One region of the Stenotrophomonas sp. STEN046 genome, then DNA from elsewhere that is predicted to be linked to it. Evidence: predicted binding sites of a transcription regulator. Region 1 holds the regulator's gene; the other holds the start of a gene.

Region 1 (7,547 bases):
AGCTGATTGCGACGAAACCCCGGGCCTGCCCGGGGTTTTTGCGTGTAAGGCCTCAGCGCTGCTGTAGATCCGCGCCACGCGTGGATGGGCCCAGCAACACCTCCAGATCCACCGCCTCGGCCATCGCCCGGTTGCCCGCATCGCCGGGGTGCAGGTGGTCGCCGGAGTCGTAGGCCGCCGCCATCCGTGACGGATCAGCCGGATCACGCAGGGCCGCATCCAGATCGATCACCGCGTCGAACGGGCTGTCGCTGCGCAGCCAGGCGTTCAGCTGTTGCCGCAGCCGTTCCTTGTCCGGCTGGAAGTAATCGTCCAGCGGCGTGCCGGGCAGGGCGCCGGCGAATGGCGTGAGCGTGGCGCCGAGGATGCGCAGGCCGCGGGCGTGGGCATTCTCGGCGAGCTGGCGATAGCCGGCCTTCAGCTGCGCCAGGGTGGGCCGCTGCTCGGCGCGGGCAAATCCGGTGCCGGGCCAGCTGATGTCGTTGATGCCGATCAGGACGATCACGCTTGCCACGCCGGGCTGGTCGAGCACATCGCGCTGGAAGCGGGTGATGGCGGCCTGACCCATGCCGTCGCGCAGCAGCCGTCCGCCGGAAATGCCTGCATTGACCACCGCCATGCCCTCGGGCGCCAGCCGCGCGGCGAGGTGGTCGGTCCAGCGCTGGTCCTGGTCCAGGCTGGCGGTGGCGCCATCGGTGATCGAATCTCCCACCACCACCACGCTGCCCGCCGTCGCGGGCGCCTCCACCTCGATGCCGGACAGCAGCAGGCGGGCGGTGGTGGTGCTGGCCCCGTGCAACGCCGCTTCCCCGGTCTGCCTGCCCGGGGCGATCCAGCTGGTCTGCCGGCCCTCCCAATGGAAGGTCTGCACCGGCACGCGGCCGGGCAGATGGACGCTCACCTGCAGCGCCTGCTGGTGGTGGGTGGGCAGCGCCAGCGGGTCGCTCAGGCGGTCCTCGCCAGGCCCGATCAGCACCCCGGGCTGGCCGTCGAAGCGAAGCGCAAGCGGTGCCGACCCTGCCTGTGCGGCGACGCTGGCGCTGCCGATCCGCAGCGGGCCGGTGCCGTAGGCATTGCTCAGCCGCACCCGCAGGCGCGGCCCGCCCAGGCTGATGCGTGCGGTCTGGCGGAAGGTCTGGTCGTGCAGCGTTGCCGGCACCAGGGTCGGGAACAGGAAGTCATCGCCCCAGACCGGCTGCGGGCTGGCCTGCCAGCTGGCAACCCAATGCGGGCCGGGCGCGGCGGATGCGGAGGCGGAGATGGCAAGGAGGGCAGTGGCGCTCATCTGCTGCAAGCGGTTCATCGGCGTGGTCCAGGCGGCGGAGCGGCCATGGTGCGCGCGGGATCATCTGTGAACTAGACTGCGTGCAGACAATCATCTGTGAACTGGATTCACCAACATGGCGCGTACCGACATCAATCGCTCCGGCGAACTGGAAGTGTTCGTCCGCGTCATCGAGACCGGCGGCTTTTCGGCGGCTGCCCGCCGTCTGGAAATGACGCCGTCGGCGGTCAGCAAGCTGGTGGCGCGGCTGGAACAGCGGCTGGGCACGCGCCTGCTGCACCGCTCCACCCGGCAGCTGCAGCTGACCCCGGAGGGCTGCGCCTTCTATGAGCGCGGCCTGCGTGTGCTGGCCGACCTGGAAGAGGCCGAGCGCTGTGCCAGCGCCCATGCCGAGCCAAGAGGGCGGTTGCGGGTCAATGCCAATGTGCCCTTCGGCCAGCACTTCCTGTTGCCGCTGCTGCCGGCATTCCTGCAGCACCACCCGCAGGTGGGTGTGGACCTGACCCTGACCGACGAGGTGATCGATCTGCTGGAGCAGCGCACCGATGTGGCGGTGCGCGCGGGGCCGCTGAAAAGCTCCAGCCTGGTGGCGCGGCGGCTGGGAACGACGCGGATGATGATCGTGGCCTCACCGGCCTATGCCGCACGCCACGGTTTGCCGCGCAGCGCCGAAGCGTTGCTGGCGCACAACCGGCTGGACATCGGTCACGCGCGCGCCGTGCAGGGCTGGCCGCTGCTGCAGGATGGCCAGGAGCAACGGGTGCTGCCCAGTGGCAATGCACGCGCCAGCAATGGCGATGCGTTGCGCCAGCTGGTGCTGGGCGGGCTGGGCATGGCCCGGTTGGCCGCGTTCCAGGTACAGGCCGACATCGCCGCCGGCCGGCTGTTGCCGGTGCTGGAAGAGGCCAACCCCGGTGATCTGGAAGAAGTGCACGCGGTGTTCCTGGGGCAGGGTGGATACCTGCCGCTGCGGGTGCGCGCGTTTCTGGATTTCCTGGTGGAGCACGTGGATCTGTCGCGACCGCTGGGATGACCCGGGTAGTGCCGGCCGGGGGCGCTGTAGATCGTCGCGCGTGCCGGCCTCAGGCCTGCAGCAGCTTGCGCGCGGCAGCGCGTGCTTCCTTGCTCACTTCCACGCCGCCCAGCATGCGCGCCAGTTCTTCTTCGCGCGCCTTGATGTCCAGCTTCTCCACCGCGCTCTGGGTCATGCCTTCCACCGGCGCCTTGCTGACCCGGTAGTGCGCGTGGCCCTTCGATGCCACCTGCGGCAGATGGGTCACGCACAGCACCTGGCGCTTCTCGCCAAGCGCGCGCAGTTTCTGGCCGACGATGTCGGCCACCGCGCCACCGATGCCGGAATCGACTTCGTCGAACACCATGGTCGGCACGGCGTCCAGGTCCAGCGCGGCCACTTCGATGGCCAGCGAAATGCGTGACAGTTCACCGCCGGAGGCGACCTTGCGCAGCGCGCGTGGCGGCTGCCCGGCATTGGCTGCGACCAGGAATTCAACGCGTTCGGCCCCCTGCGGATCGGGCCTGCCGCTGTCCTGCGGCTCAAGCTCGATCAGGAACTGGCCGCCGCCCATGCCCAGCTCGGCGATGATGCCGGTGGTGGTGGCCGACAGTTCGGTAGCCGCCTTGCGCCGGCTGGTGGTCAGCGTGGCGGCCTGCGCACGCCATGCACCTGCGGCCTTGTCGATCTCGCCGGCCAGACGCTGCAGGCGCTCGTCGGCCCCACGCAGCTGTTCCACTTCGGCATGCATGCGCTCGCGTTGTGCGCCCAGCTCGTCCATCGGCACGCGATGCTTGCGGGCCAGGTCGTGCAGGCGGCCGAGGCGACGCTCGTTCTCTTCGAACTGGTCCGGATCGGCATCCAGGTCGTCATGCACACGGTCGAGCAGGGCCAGTGCTTCATGCAGCTGGATCGAGGCGCTGTCGATCAGCGCGTCCACATCGCCCAGGCGCGCATCGTGTTCGGCCACCCGGGCCAGTTCGTGCCGTACCTGCTGCAGCAGATCCAGCGCGGAACCGCCTTCGTCGCCATTGAGTTGCCCGCTCGCGGCCTGGCAGGCGGCCAGCAGGGCGCTGGCGTGGGCCTGGCGGCGGTGGCTGGCACCCAGCGCGACGATCGATTCGGGGGCCAGATCCTCGCGGTCGAGCTCGCGAAGCTGGTGTTCGAGGAAGCCGATGCGGTCACTCACATCGCCCTGTTGCGACAGCGCCAGTGATTCGTCGACCAGCATCTGCCAGGCTGCGGCCGCGCGACGTACCTCGCGGCGCTCGCCTTCATTGCGGGCGTAGGCGTCCAGCAGGGCCAGCTGCGATGGGCGGGTCAGCAGGGCCTGTTGCTCGTGCTGGCCATGGATCTCCACCAGCAGCGCGGCCAGGTCGGCCAGCTGTGCCAGGGTGACCGGACGGCCGTTGATCCACGCGCGCGAGCCACCATCGGCACGGATCACACGCCGAAGCTGGCATTGGTCGTCGTCGTCCAGCTCGTTGTCGGCCAGCCACTGGCGGGCGGCCTGCAGCTGGTCAAGGGCGAATTCGGCCGACAGCTCGGCGCGGGCGGCGCCATGGCGGACCACGCCGCTGTCGGCGCGCAGGCCGGACAGGAAGCCCAGTGCGTCGACCATCAGCGATTTGCCGGCGCCGGTCTCGCCTGAAACCACGGTCATGCCCGGCCCGAACTCAAGCTCGGTGGCGCGGACGACGGCGAAATCCTTGATCGAAAGGTGTCTGAGCATCGGTAGAGAGGTGTATTCAGCCGCGCAACGCTAGCACGCGCGGCCGAGTGGTCCAATGACTTGCCAAGGTGGCGCTGCGCCATTATCTAGTGTCCGTGTCTCACAGGTTGATTCCATGCACGGTTCTCCCGACCAGCTAGCCCCGCGCGCGCGCCATCTGCTGCGCACCCTGATCGCGCGTTACATCCAGGACGGCGAGCCGGTGGGCTCGCAGACACTGGCACGTGTGGCCGGCCTGGAGGTCAGCTCGGCCACCATCCGCAACATCCTGGGCGATCTGGAAGACCTGGGCCTGCTGGCGTCGCCGCACACCTCGGCCGGGCGCATCCCGACCGCGCACGGCTACCGCGTGTTCGTCGACAGCCTGTTGCAGATGCAGCCGCCGGGCGAAGGCGAGCTGGCCCGGTTGCGCCAGGAGCTGGCCGGAGGCGGCAGTACCCAGGCCCTGCTCGGCAGCGCCTCGGAACTGCTGTCGGCGATGAGTCATTTCGTTGGCGTGGTCAGCGCGCCACGCCGCGAACAGTTCGCTTTCCGCCAGATCGATTTCGTGGCGCTGGACGGGCGCCGGGTGCTGGCGATCCTGGTGTTTGCCGACAACGAGGTGCAGAACCGGGTGATCGAGACCCGCCAGGGCTTCGAGCCAGGGCAGCTGGAACAGGTCGCCAACTACCTCAACGCCCATTTCGCCGGCCTGCCGCTGGCGGAGATCCGTACCCGCCTGCTGCTGGAGCTGCGCGACGCCCGTTCGGAGCTGGAGCAGCTGCTGGCGCACAGCATCGAGCTGGCCGAGCAGGCCCTGCAGCCGCCGGCCGACGACATGCTGGTGGCCGGGCAGACCCGGCTGATGGGGGTGCAGGACCTGTCCGACCTGGAGCGCCTGCGCGAGCTGTTCGAGCTGTTCTCCAGCAAGCGCGAGATCCTGCAGTTGCTGGAGCGGACCATCCAGGCGCCGGGGGTGCGCATCTTTATCGGCGAAGAGACCGGGATGATGCCGCTGCAGGGGGTCTCGCTGGTAACGGCCCCTTATACCGCCAACGGCCAGGTGCTGGGCGTGCTGGGGGTGATCGGGCCCAAGCGGATGGCCTACGACCGCATGATTCCCCTGGTCCAGGCCACCGCCGATGTACTGGGCGCGGCCTTTTCACCCGGCGGCCGCAGTCCTGGTGCATCGGACGCTTGAAACGCAGCATCCCGCCCACACTAGGGTGGGTGGAGGCGGAGAGTGACCGCCAGGGACCCAGACATGAATCAAGATCAGCCAGACATCGCCGCCCAGCAGGCCGCTGCCGACGCAGCCGCCGACCAGGGCGTCAACGAACAGATTGAACAGCTGCGCGCGGAAGTGGAGCAGGTCAAGGCCGAAGCGCTGCGTGAGCGCGCCGACCTGGACAACCAGCGCAAGCGCGTGGCCCGCGACATCGAACAGGCTCGCAAATTTGCCAACGAGAAGCTGCTGGGCGAGCTGCTGCCGGTATTTGACAGCCTCGATGCGGGCCTGAAGGCGGCCGGCGACGACGCCCATCCGCTGCGTGAAGGCCTGGAAATGACCTACAAGCAGCTGCTGAAGGTCGCCGCCGACAATGGCCTGGCCCTGCTGGACCCGACCGGCCAGCCGTTCAACCCGGAACACCACCAAGCGATCAGCCAGGTCGCCGCGCCCGGCGCCGCGCCGGGCAGCGTGGTGACCGTGTTCCAGAAGGGCTACCTGCTCAACGAGCGCCTGCTGCGGCCGGCGCTGGTGGTGGTGGCGGCCGACTGACCCGTCGTTGCGGGCGCGGGGCCGCCGGGCATGGTCCGGCGCCAACCGCCCGGACCGGCATCGTTGGACCCGCCCGGATCGGTACTGCCGGGCCATGCCCGGCGAGGTTTTCCAGGCGCTGAACACAGCGTTCGGAGGATGGCTTGAATGTTCCACGAGCCTCCCCCACTTCGTATTCATCCACCGGCCGAACGGCCGGACTGACATAAACAGCATTCTTCAGGAGTCTCCCCCATGGGCAAGATCATTGGTATCGACCTCGGCACCACCAACTCGTGTGTGGCGATCATGGACGGCGGCAAGGCCCGCGTCATTGAAAACTCGGAAGGCGATCGCACCACCCCGTCGATCGTCGCCTACACCAAGGACGGCGAAGTCCTGGTCGGCGCCTCGGCCAAGCGCCAGGCCGTCACCAACCCCAAGAACACCTTCTACGCGGTGAAGCGCCTGATCGGCCGCAAGTTCACCGACGCTGAAGTGCAGAAGGACATCGCGCACGTCCCGTACGGCATCCTGGCCCACGACAATGGCGACGCCTGGGTGTCCACCAGCGATGCCAAGAAGATGGCGCCGCAGGAAATCTCGGCCAAGGTGCTGGAAAAGATGAAGAAGACCGCCGAGGACTTCCTCGGTGAAAAGGTCACCGAAGCGGTCATCACCGTGCCGGCCTACTTCAATGACAGCCAGCGCCAGGCAACCAAGGACGCTGGCCGCATCGCCGGTCTGGACGTCAAGCGCATCATCAACGAGCCGACTGCGGCCGCGCTGGCCTATGGCCTGGACAAGGGCGACAACAAGGATCGCAAGATCGTGGTGTACGACCTGGGCGGCGGCACCTTCGACGTGTCGGTGATCGAGATCGCCAACGTCGATGGTGAAAAGCAGTTCGAAGTGCTGGCCACCAACGGTGACACCTTCCTGGGCGGCGAAGATTTCGACAACCGCGTCATCGAGTACCTGGTTGAAGAGTTCAACAAGGACCAGGGCATCGACCTGCGCAAGGATCCGCTGGCCCTGCAGCGCCTGAAGGATGCTGCCGAGCGCGCCAAGATCGAGCTGTCCAGCGCCCAGCAGACCGAAGTGAACCTGCCGTACGTCACCGCTGACGCGTCGGGCCCGAAGCACCTGAACATCAAGTTGACCCGCGCCAAGCTGGAGTCGCTGGTGGAAGAGCTGATCAAGAAGTCGATCGAGCCGTGCCGCGTCGCCCTGAACGATGCCGGCCTGCGTTCGAGCGACATCAGCGAAGTGATCCTGGTCGGCGGCCAGACCCGCATGCCGAAGGTGCAGCAGGCTGTCACCGAGTTCTTCGGCAAGGAACCGCGCAAGGACGTCAACCCGGACGAAGCCGTGGCACTGGGTGCGGCGATCCAGGGCGGCGTGCTCGGCGGCGACGTCAAGGACGTGCTGCTGCTGGACGTGACCCCGCTGTCGCTGGGTATCGAAACCATGGGCGGCGTGTTCACCAAGATCATTGAAAAGAACACCACCATTCCGACCAAGGCCTCGCAGGTGTTCTCCACCGCCGAGGACAACCAGTCGGCGGTGACCGTGCACGTGCTGCAGGGTGAGCGCGAACAGGCCCGCTTCAACAAGTCGCTGGCCAAGTTCGACCTGTCCGGCATCGAGCCGGCCCCGCGTGGCCTGCCGCAGGTGGAAGTGTCCTTCGACATCGACGCCAACGGCATCCTGCATGTGTCGGCCAAGGACAAGAAGACCAACAAGGAACAGAAGGTCGAGATCAAGGCCGGTTCGGGTC
Region 2 (7,547 bases), on a different contig from region 1:
CGCGCACCCACACCGCAGCGAAGCCGTGACGGTCGATGTCCTCGACCAACCTTGCCTGCCCCTGTAGTACGGCCATGTCGCCCTGGTAGAAGCGCAATGGCAGGTAGATACCCAGGGTCAGTGCATCGGCGCGGAACATGCGCTGGTAGCCCGGGTGCGTAGCAAAGGCCGGCGCCGATGCGCCCGGCATCGCAACAGATTCATTCATGTGCATCGCCTCCTTACGGGCCGGTGGCCGGTTCGGGCAGCTGCACACCGCGCTGTACCGCAGGGCGTGCGGCAACGCGCGCATGCCATGCGCTGAGATGGCGGTGCTGCGAGAAGTCGATGTCGATGATGCGGGCGATATGCAGCCAGCCGAAGTGCGCGATATCAGCGATGGAGTACTGGCCACCCGCCAGCCACTCACGCTCCTGCAGGCGCTGGTCGAGTACGGCGAACAGGTCGTCGCTCAGCCTGCGGTAACGCTCGAGTGCGACGGCGTCGGGGTGCTGTGCGAAGTGCTCGAAATGCACGCGCTGGCCCAGGATCGGGCCGACGCTGGCGGCATGGAACATCAACCAGGTCAGCGTCTCCCAGCGCGCAACCGCGTCGATGGGCAGCAGAGCGTTGGCCTGTTCGGCCAGATACATCAGGATCGCCGCCGATTCGAAGATGACGATGCCACGCGCACGATCCTCCAGCACCGGGATGCGGCCATGCGGGTTGAGCTGCAGGAAATCGGGATGGCGATGCTCGCCTTCGGTGATGCGGACGTGGTGCAGCCGATAGGGCAGGCCGAGTTCTTCCAGCGCGATGGTGGCCTTGAAGCCATTGGGCGAGCTGTCGGTGTACAGGTGCAGCGAAGGTTCGTTCACGAAAATTCCTGGACGGCAGGGAGCGACGGCACACGCCGGCCTTCAGGAAGCAAGACCGTGCGATGCGGAAACAGGCGCTGCAGCAGCCGTGCATGCAGTCTAGGAAGGACCGGCGCAGGAGAGAAACGATGCCTTCTGCCCGGGGAGTTGAGCGTGGCTCAACTTCAACGACGCGGCAGGACAGCACAGGGTGCGGCCGATATGCTGTTGCCGCGCGGCCGATGCCGGCGTCGTGACTGGAGAACGGAATGGGGGCGGTTTTGCCGTTGCTGGGCTTGCGGGCCTTTGTTGAAACCGGCCGCCATGGCAGCCTGACCGCCGCCGCCGAGGTGATGGGAGTGACCCCGGGTGCCATCAGCCTGCAGCTGCGGCAGCTGCAGGAGCGCCTGGGCGTGAGCCTGTTCGATCGCACCCGGCATGGCGTGGTGCTCAGCGCAGCCGGCGCACGCGTGCACCTGGAACTGCAGCAGGCGTTCGACCAGATTGCCCACAGCGTGCAGACACTGGAACGGTGGCAAACGCGGGGCACACTGCGCATCAGTGCTGCTCCCAGTTTCGCTGCGCAGTGGCTGGCACCCCGCCTGGGCGAGTTCAGCGCGCTGCACCCGCAGGTGGACGTGCAGCTCGATGCCCGTGCAGCGTTGGTCGACCTGCGCCGCGACGGCGTGGACATCGCGATTCGCCATGGATTGGGGTACTACCCCGGCCTGCAGGCAGAGCACCTGCTGGCACCGGTGCTGCTGCCGGTGGCCAGCCCGGCACTGCTGGCCACCGCACCTGCCATGGCCTCGGTGCAGGACTGCCTGCAGCTGCCCTTGCTGCAGGATGCCGACCGCAGTGACTGGCGGTTGTGGTTCCAGGCATTGGGCCTGCTGCCCGACGCGCGCCTGGAACGCGGGCCCGCATTCGATGACGACTTGCTGCTGATCCGCGCGGCAGTGGCCGGGCAAGGCATCGCGCTGGTGCGCGACATCCACGTGGCCGAGGAACTGGCCAGCGGCCGGCTGCAGGTGGTGATCGAGCAGCCATGGCCGCAGGCATTCGCCTACTACGCAGTGACCTGCGGCGATGATGTGGAGAATGCGGCGGTGCCCGCGTTTCTCGCTTGGTTGCGCACAGCGTTGGCGTCTTCGCGCGATGCGGAGCCGCCTTACGCGGAACATGGATAGAGGCCCCGCCCTGCGGCGATATTCACGCATGGCGTGGATCTACTGCGAGAAACGCGTGGCCCCGTAGATCCACGCCATGCGCGGATCGGGCCGGCACCCACAAAAAAACCCCGCCTTGCGGCGGGGTTTTTTGTATTACAGCAGCGCAGCGGACCTTAGAAGTCCATGCCGCCCATGCCACCCATGCCGCCCATGCCACCGGCGCCGCCCATGGCCGGCTCGTCCTTCTTCGGAGCTTCGGCAACCATGGCTTCGGTGGTGATCATCAGACCAGCGATCGAAGCAGCGTTCTGCAGCGCCGAACGGGTCACCTTGGTCGGGTCCAGGATGCCGAACTGCAGCATGTCACCGAACTCGCCGGTGGCGGCGTTGTAGCCGAAGCTGCCGGTGCCTTCCTTGACCTTGTTGACGATGACCGACGGCTCTTCGCCGGCGTTGGCGACGATCTCGCGCAGCGGGGCTTCCATCGCGCGCAGGGCAATCTGGATGCCGTGGTTCTGGTCTTCGTTGGCACCCTTCAGGCCAGCCAGGGCCGACACTGCACGCACCAGGGCAACGCCGCCGCCCGGGACCACGCCTTCTTCAACGGCTGCACGGGTCGCGTGCAGGGCGTCGTCGACGCGGTCCTTCTTTTCCTTCATTTCGATTTCGGTCGAAGCGCCGACCTTGATCACCGCAACGCCGCCGGCCAGCTTGGCCACGCGTTCCTGCAGCTTCTCGCGGTCGTAATCCGAGGAAGTGTCTTCGATCTGGGTCTTGATCTGCGCAACGCGCGAATCGACCGCAGCCTTGTCACCCACGCCATCGATGATGGTGGTGTTTTCCTTGGAGACCTGCACCTTCTTGGCGCGGCCGAGGTCCTTGATGGTGGCCTTTTCCAGCGACAGGCCCACTTCTTCGGAGATCACGGTGCCGCCGGTCAGCACGGCCATGTCTTCCAGCATCGCCTTGCGACGATCGCCGAAGCCCGGCGCCTTGACGGCCACGACCTTGACGATGCCGCGGATGGTGTTGACCACCAGGGTCGCCAGCGCTTCGCCTTCCACTTCTTCGGCGACGATCAGCAGCGGCTTGCCTGCCTTGGCGACGCCTTCCAGCACCGGCAGCAGGTCACGCACGTTGGAGATCTTCTTGTCGTGCAGCAGGATGTACGGGTCATCCAGGTCAGCGGTCTGCGACTGCTGGTTGTTGATGAAGTACGGGGACAGGTAGCCGCGGTCGAACTGCATGCCCTTGACCACGTCCAGCTCGTTGTCCAGGCCCGAGCCTTCTTCAACGGTGATCACGCCTTCCTTGCCGACTTCCTTCATCGCATTGGCGATGATCTGGCCGATCGACTCGTCCGAGTTGGCCGAGATCGTGCCGACCTGGGCGATCGCCTTGTCGTCAGCGGTCGGCTTGGAGATGTTCTTCAGCTCGGCGACGGCAGCCACGACGGCCTTGTCGATGCCGCGCTTGAGGTCCATCGGGTTCATGCCGGCGGCCACAGCCTTGGCGCCTTCGCGGATCAGGGCCTGGGCCAGCACGGTGGCGGTGGTGGTGCCGTCGCCAGCGTCGTCGTTGGTGCGGGAAGCAACTTCCTTCACCATCTGCGCGCCCATGTTCTCGAACTTGTCAGCCAGTTCGATTTCCTTGGCGACGGAGACGCCGTCCTTGGTGATGGTCGGGGCGCCGAAGCTCTTCTCGAGCACGACGTTGCGGCCCTTCGGGCCCAGGGTGGCCTTGACGGCATTGGCGAGAACGTTGACGCCGCGCACCATGCGCGAACGGGCGTCTTCACCGAAACGAATATCCTTGGCAGCCATGTGCAGTTACCTCATTGGTAGCGCCGGGCCATGCCCGGCAGCTGGGTGTTGGAATCAGGGGATGAAGCAGGTCGCGCTTACGCTCAGCCGATGACGGCGAGCACGTCGTCTTCGCGCAGGACCTTGTATTCGACGCCTTCGCTCTTGTACGAGCTGCCGGCGTACTGGCCGTAGATGACCTTGTCGCCGACCTTCAGCGAAGGAGCGCGCACGGTGCCGTTGTCCAGCGGCTTGCCCGGGCCCACGGCAACGACTTCACCCTTGGTGGACTTTTCCTTGGCGGAGTCCGGGATCAGAATGCCACCGGCGGAAACTTCGTCGGCTTCGATCGGCTTGACCACAACGCGGTCGTGCAGCGGCTTGATGCTCATGTGGGACCTCTTAAGTTATTGATTGGTCTGAAAAAGTCCGGCGATGTTAGCACTCGCACCAAGCGACTGCCAGCAACGCGCGTGAAAAAGCCCGACAGGTCGGGAGCACGACAGAGATGGAGCTGGCGCCGGGCCTTTCAAGGCCGCCCGGGCAAAAATTTTTGCGGCGACGGTTGCGCGCGGATCCACGCCTGGCAGCCGTGCCTTCACGCGGCTGGCGCGCGGCTCGCCCTTGGCGCGCCCTCGCTTTTAGTGACCGCCGTCTCAGTGTCAGATATCTGGCGTTCATTTACGACAAAGTGTCACTGGATCGGCCTTACGGTGGCCCGGCATTCCCAATCACAAGGAGTAGTCGATGCGATTGCTGTCCCCGCTCGCCGCCGCCTGCCTGCTGGCGCTGGCCGCCGCACCGGCCCAGGCCGAGGTCTTCATCAACGAACTGCACTACGACGACAGCACCGCTGCCGGTGACGTCGGCGAAGCCATCGAAGTGGTCGCCACCGCCGGCGAGGACCTGTCCGGCTACCGCCTTTACCTCTACAACGGCAGCAACCCGTCGGCTGCGACCGTCTACGCCAACAATGCCGTTCCCGCCGGCACCGCTGCCGGCTGCGGCAGCGCCACCCTGGCCGTGGTGACCTACCCCACCAACGGCCTGCAGAACGGTCCCAATGATGGCATTGCCCTGGTCGACGCCAGCGGCAAGGTGGTGCAGTTCCTCAGCTATGAAGGCGCGATCACCGCCTCCGGTGGCCCCGCCGCCGGCATGACCAGCCAGAACATCCCGGTTGCCGAGACCAACAGCACCGCCGCCGGTACCTCCCTGCAGCTGACCGGCAGTGGCAGCCAGTACACCCACTTCACCTGGGCCGAATCGGCCAGACAGACCTTCGGCAGCTGCAACAACAGCCAAACCTTCAGTGGCGGCGGCACCCCCGGCCCGAACACCCCGCCCTCGGTCTCCACCACCACCCCGGCGCAGGGCAGCAGCACGTTCCCGGCAGCGGCCGATCTGGAAGTGGTGTTCAGCGAGACCGTCAGCCTGGCCAGTGGCGCCTTCGCGCTCACCTGCGGCACCTCCGGCAGCGTCCCGCTGACCTGGCCTGCCAGCGGCAAGAGCGTGAAGCTTTCCACCAACACCGCGCTGGTGGCCGGTGAAGCCTGCCGCTTCGACATCCGCGCCGCGCGCATCGCCGATTCGCAGGGCGCCCGCCCGGCGGCCGACAGCCGCATCGCCTTTACCGTGGCCACCACCACCGGCAACCCGGACCCAGGCAACCCCGGCGGCCCGGCCGGTTACTACGCGAAGGTGAACACCTCCAGCCCCAGCCAGCTGCGCTGCTCGCTGCACGAGACGATCAAGGGTCACACCGCCTATCCCTACAGCGGCTCGGGCACCAGCACCTGGACCATCCTGGAGATCGCCGACGAGGATCCCAACAACGCCGGCAAGATCCTCGATGCCTACCGCAACCGCAGCTACACCAAGGTGACCGACCGCGCCGGCAGCGGCGGCGGCCTGAAGTACAACCGTGAGCACACCTGGCCGAACTCGCTGGGCTTTGCCAGCACCACCGGCGACAAGGGCCTGCCGTACGCCCCGTACACCGACACCCACATGCTCTACCTGACCGACGCACAGTGGAACGCCGACCGCGGCAACAAGCCGTTCGGCAAGTGCGACGCCAACTGCGGCGAGCGCGCCACCGAGGCCAACAACGGCCAGGGCGGTGGCAGCGGCGGTTACCCGGGCAATTCGAACTGGGTACGTACACCGGACGGCAACGGCGGCACCTTCGAGGTGTGGGGTGCGCGCAAGGGCGACATGGCGCGTGCGGTGCTGTACATGGCCATCCGCTATGAGGGCGGCAAGGATGCGGCTACCGGCCAGTCCGAGCCGGACCTGGAGCTGACCGACGACCGCAGCAAGATCGTCAAGACCAGCAGTTCGCCGGCCTACATGGGCCTGCTGTCGACGTTGATCGACTGGCACCTGGCCGACCCGCCGAGTGCTGCAGAGCGTGCCCGCAATGACGTGATCTACAGCTTCCAGGGCAACCGCAACCCGTTCATCGACCACCCCGAGTGGGCCACCCCGGGCCTGTTCACCTCCGCCAAGCCGGCCACCTGCCAGCTGGCCAACTGATCGCGCAACGCTGCGGTCCACTGCCGCCGCCGGGCCTTGTCCCGGCGGCGGCCCTATACTCGACGGTCATGTCGACCGTCGATCCCGTCCTGCTGTTGTTGACCACCTGCCCGGACCGGGCCAGTGCCGAGCGCATCGCGCACGCGCTGGTCGCCGAGCGACTGGCAGCGTGCGTCACCCGCCTGGACGGCGCGCAGTCGACCTACCGCTGGCAGGGCGAGGTCACCACCGACGCCGAACTGCAGTTGCTGGTGAAAACCACCGCGAGCCGCGTCGATGACGCAATCGCCCGGATCGTCGAACTGCATCCGTATGAACTCCCGGAGTGCATCGCGGTCGAAACCCGGGCCGGCCTGCCGGCGTATCTGGACTGGATCCGGGCACAGACCCGGGAGGACACTGATTGAAGACTCTGTTTGCGCGTGGCGCCGCCCTGTGCGCCCTGTTGTGGCTTTCACTGCCAGCCTTCGCGCTGGATGAGAAGGATCTGTTGCCGGTGGACCAGGCGTTCGCGCTGACCGCCAGTGCCCCCGAGCGGGGCCAGATCCAGCTGCGGTTCAAGATTGCCCCGGGCTATTACCTGTACCGGCACCGCACGACGGTGAAGGCCGACCCGGCGTTCAATGCCGCTGCACTGCAGATGCCGGCGGGCAAGAAGCACCACGACGATTTCTTCGGCGAGGTGGAAACCTACCGCGAGCGCCTGCAGGCCACCCTGCCTGGTGCACCCACCGATGCCGCCGGCACCATCAGCCTGGAAGTGCGTTACCAGGGCTGCGCCGACGCCGGCGTCTGCTACCCGCCGCAGAAGCGCGTGATCCAGGTCGCCCTGCCCGGTGCCGGTGGCACGCCAGCGGCCCTGCCAACTGCACGCGCCACCGGCACCAGTGCGTTCAACAACCCGCTGGCCGGCGCCGGTGGTGGGCTGCGCCTGCCAGGTACGAGCAACACCCAGGCATTGCCGCTGCCCTCGGAACAGGCCTTTGGCTTTGATGCCATCGCCAGTGATGGCAACACCCTGCTGCTGCGCTTCAGTCCGGCACCCGGCTATTACCTGTATCGCGACCGCACCTCGCTGAAGCTGGAAGGCAGTGCCGGCGTGCTGGCTGACAAGCCGCGCTGGCCGGCCGCGCAGTCGCATCGCGACGAGCACTTCGGTGATGTGGCGGTCTATTTCAACCAGGTGGAAGTGCCGGTGC

Evidence for each region. Region 1 encodes HrcA, which represses chaperone genes, less so after heat shock. Its sites were predicted from a motif close to TTNGCACTCNNNNNNNNNGAGTGCNAA; they were not measured.
Region 2: ACVOLJ_RS03820 (co-chaperone GroES) is a predicted target of HrcA. The motif match lies at 4,249-4,275, and genes of this name have one in related genera.

The regions. Positions count from the first base shown of each region.
Region 1 is NZ_JBRRDR010000053.1:15,938-23,484, forward strand. Features, by position in the region: gene ACVOLJ_RS18595 (SGNH/GDSL hydrolase family protein) at 53-1,303, opposite strand; gene ACVOLJ_RS18600 (LysR family transcriptional regulator) at 1,401-2,318, shown strand; gene recN (DNA repair protein RecN) at 2,368-4,029, opposite strand; gene hrcA (heat-inducible transcriptional repressor HrcA) at 4,145-5,209, shown strand; gene grpE (nucleotide exchange factor GrpE) at 5,273-5,788, shown strand; gene dnaK (molecular chaperone DnaK) at 6,023-7,547, shown strand, end outside.
Region 2 is NZ_JBRRDR010000004.1:135,799-143,345, reverse strand. Features, by position in the region: gene ACVOLJ_RS03840 (LLM class oxidoreductase) at 1-208, opposite strand, end outside; gene ACVOLJ_RS03835 (glutathione S-transferase family protein) at 222-857, opposite strand; gene ACVOLJ_RS03830 (LysR substrate-binding domain-containing protein) at 1,106-2,026, shown strand; gene groL (chaperonin GroEL) at 2,182-3,831, opposite strand; gene ACVOLJ_RS03820 (co-chaperone GroES) at 3,915-4,202, opposite strand; gene ACVOLJ_RS03815 (endonuclease) at 4,558-6,348, shown strand; gene cutA (divalent-cation tolerance protein CutA) at 6,417-6,755, shown strand; gene ACVOLJ_RS03805 (protein-disulfide reductase DsbD family protein) at 6,752-7,547, shown strand, end outside.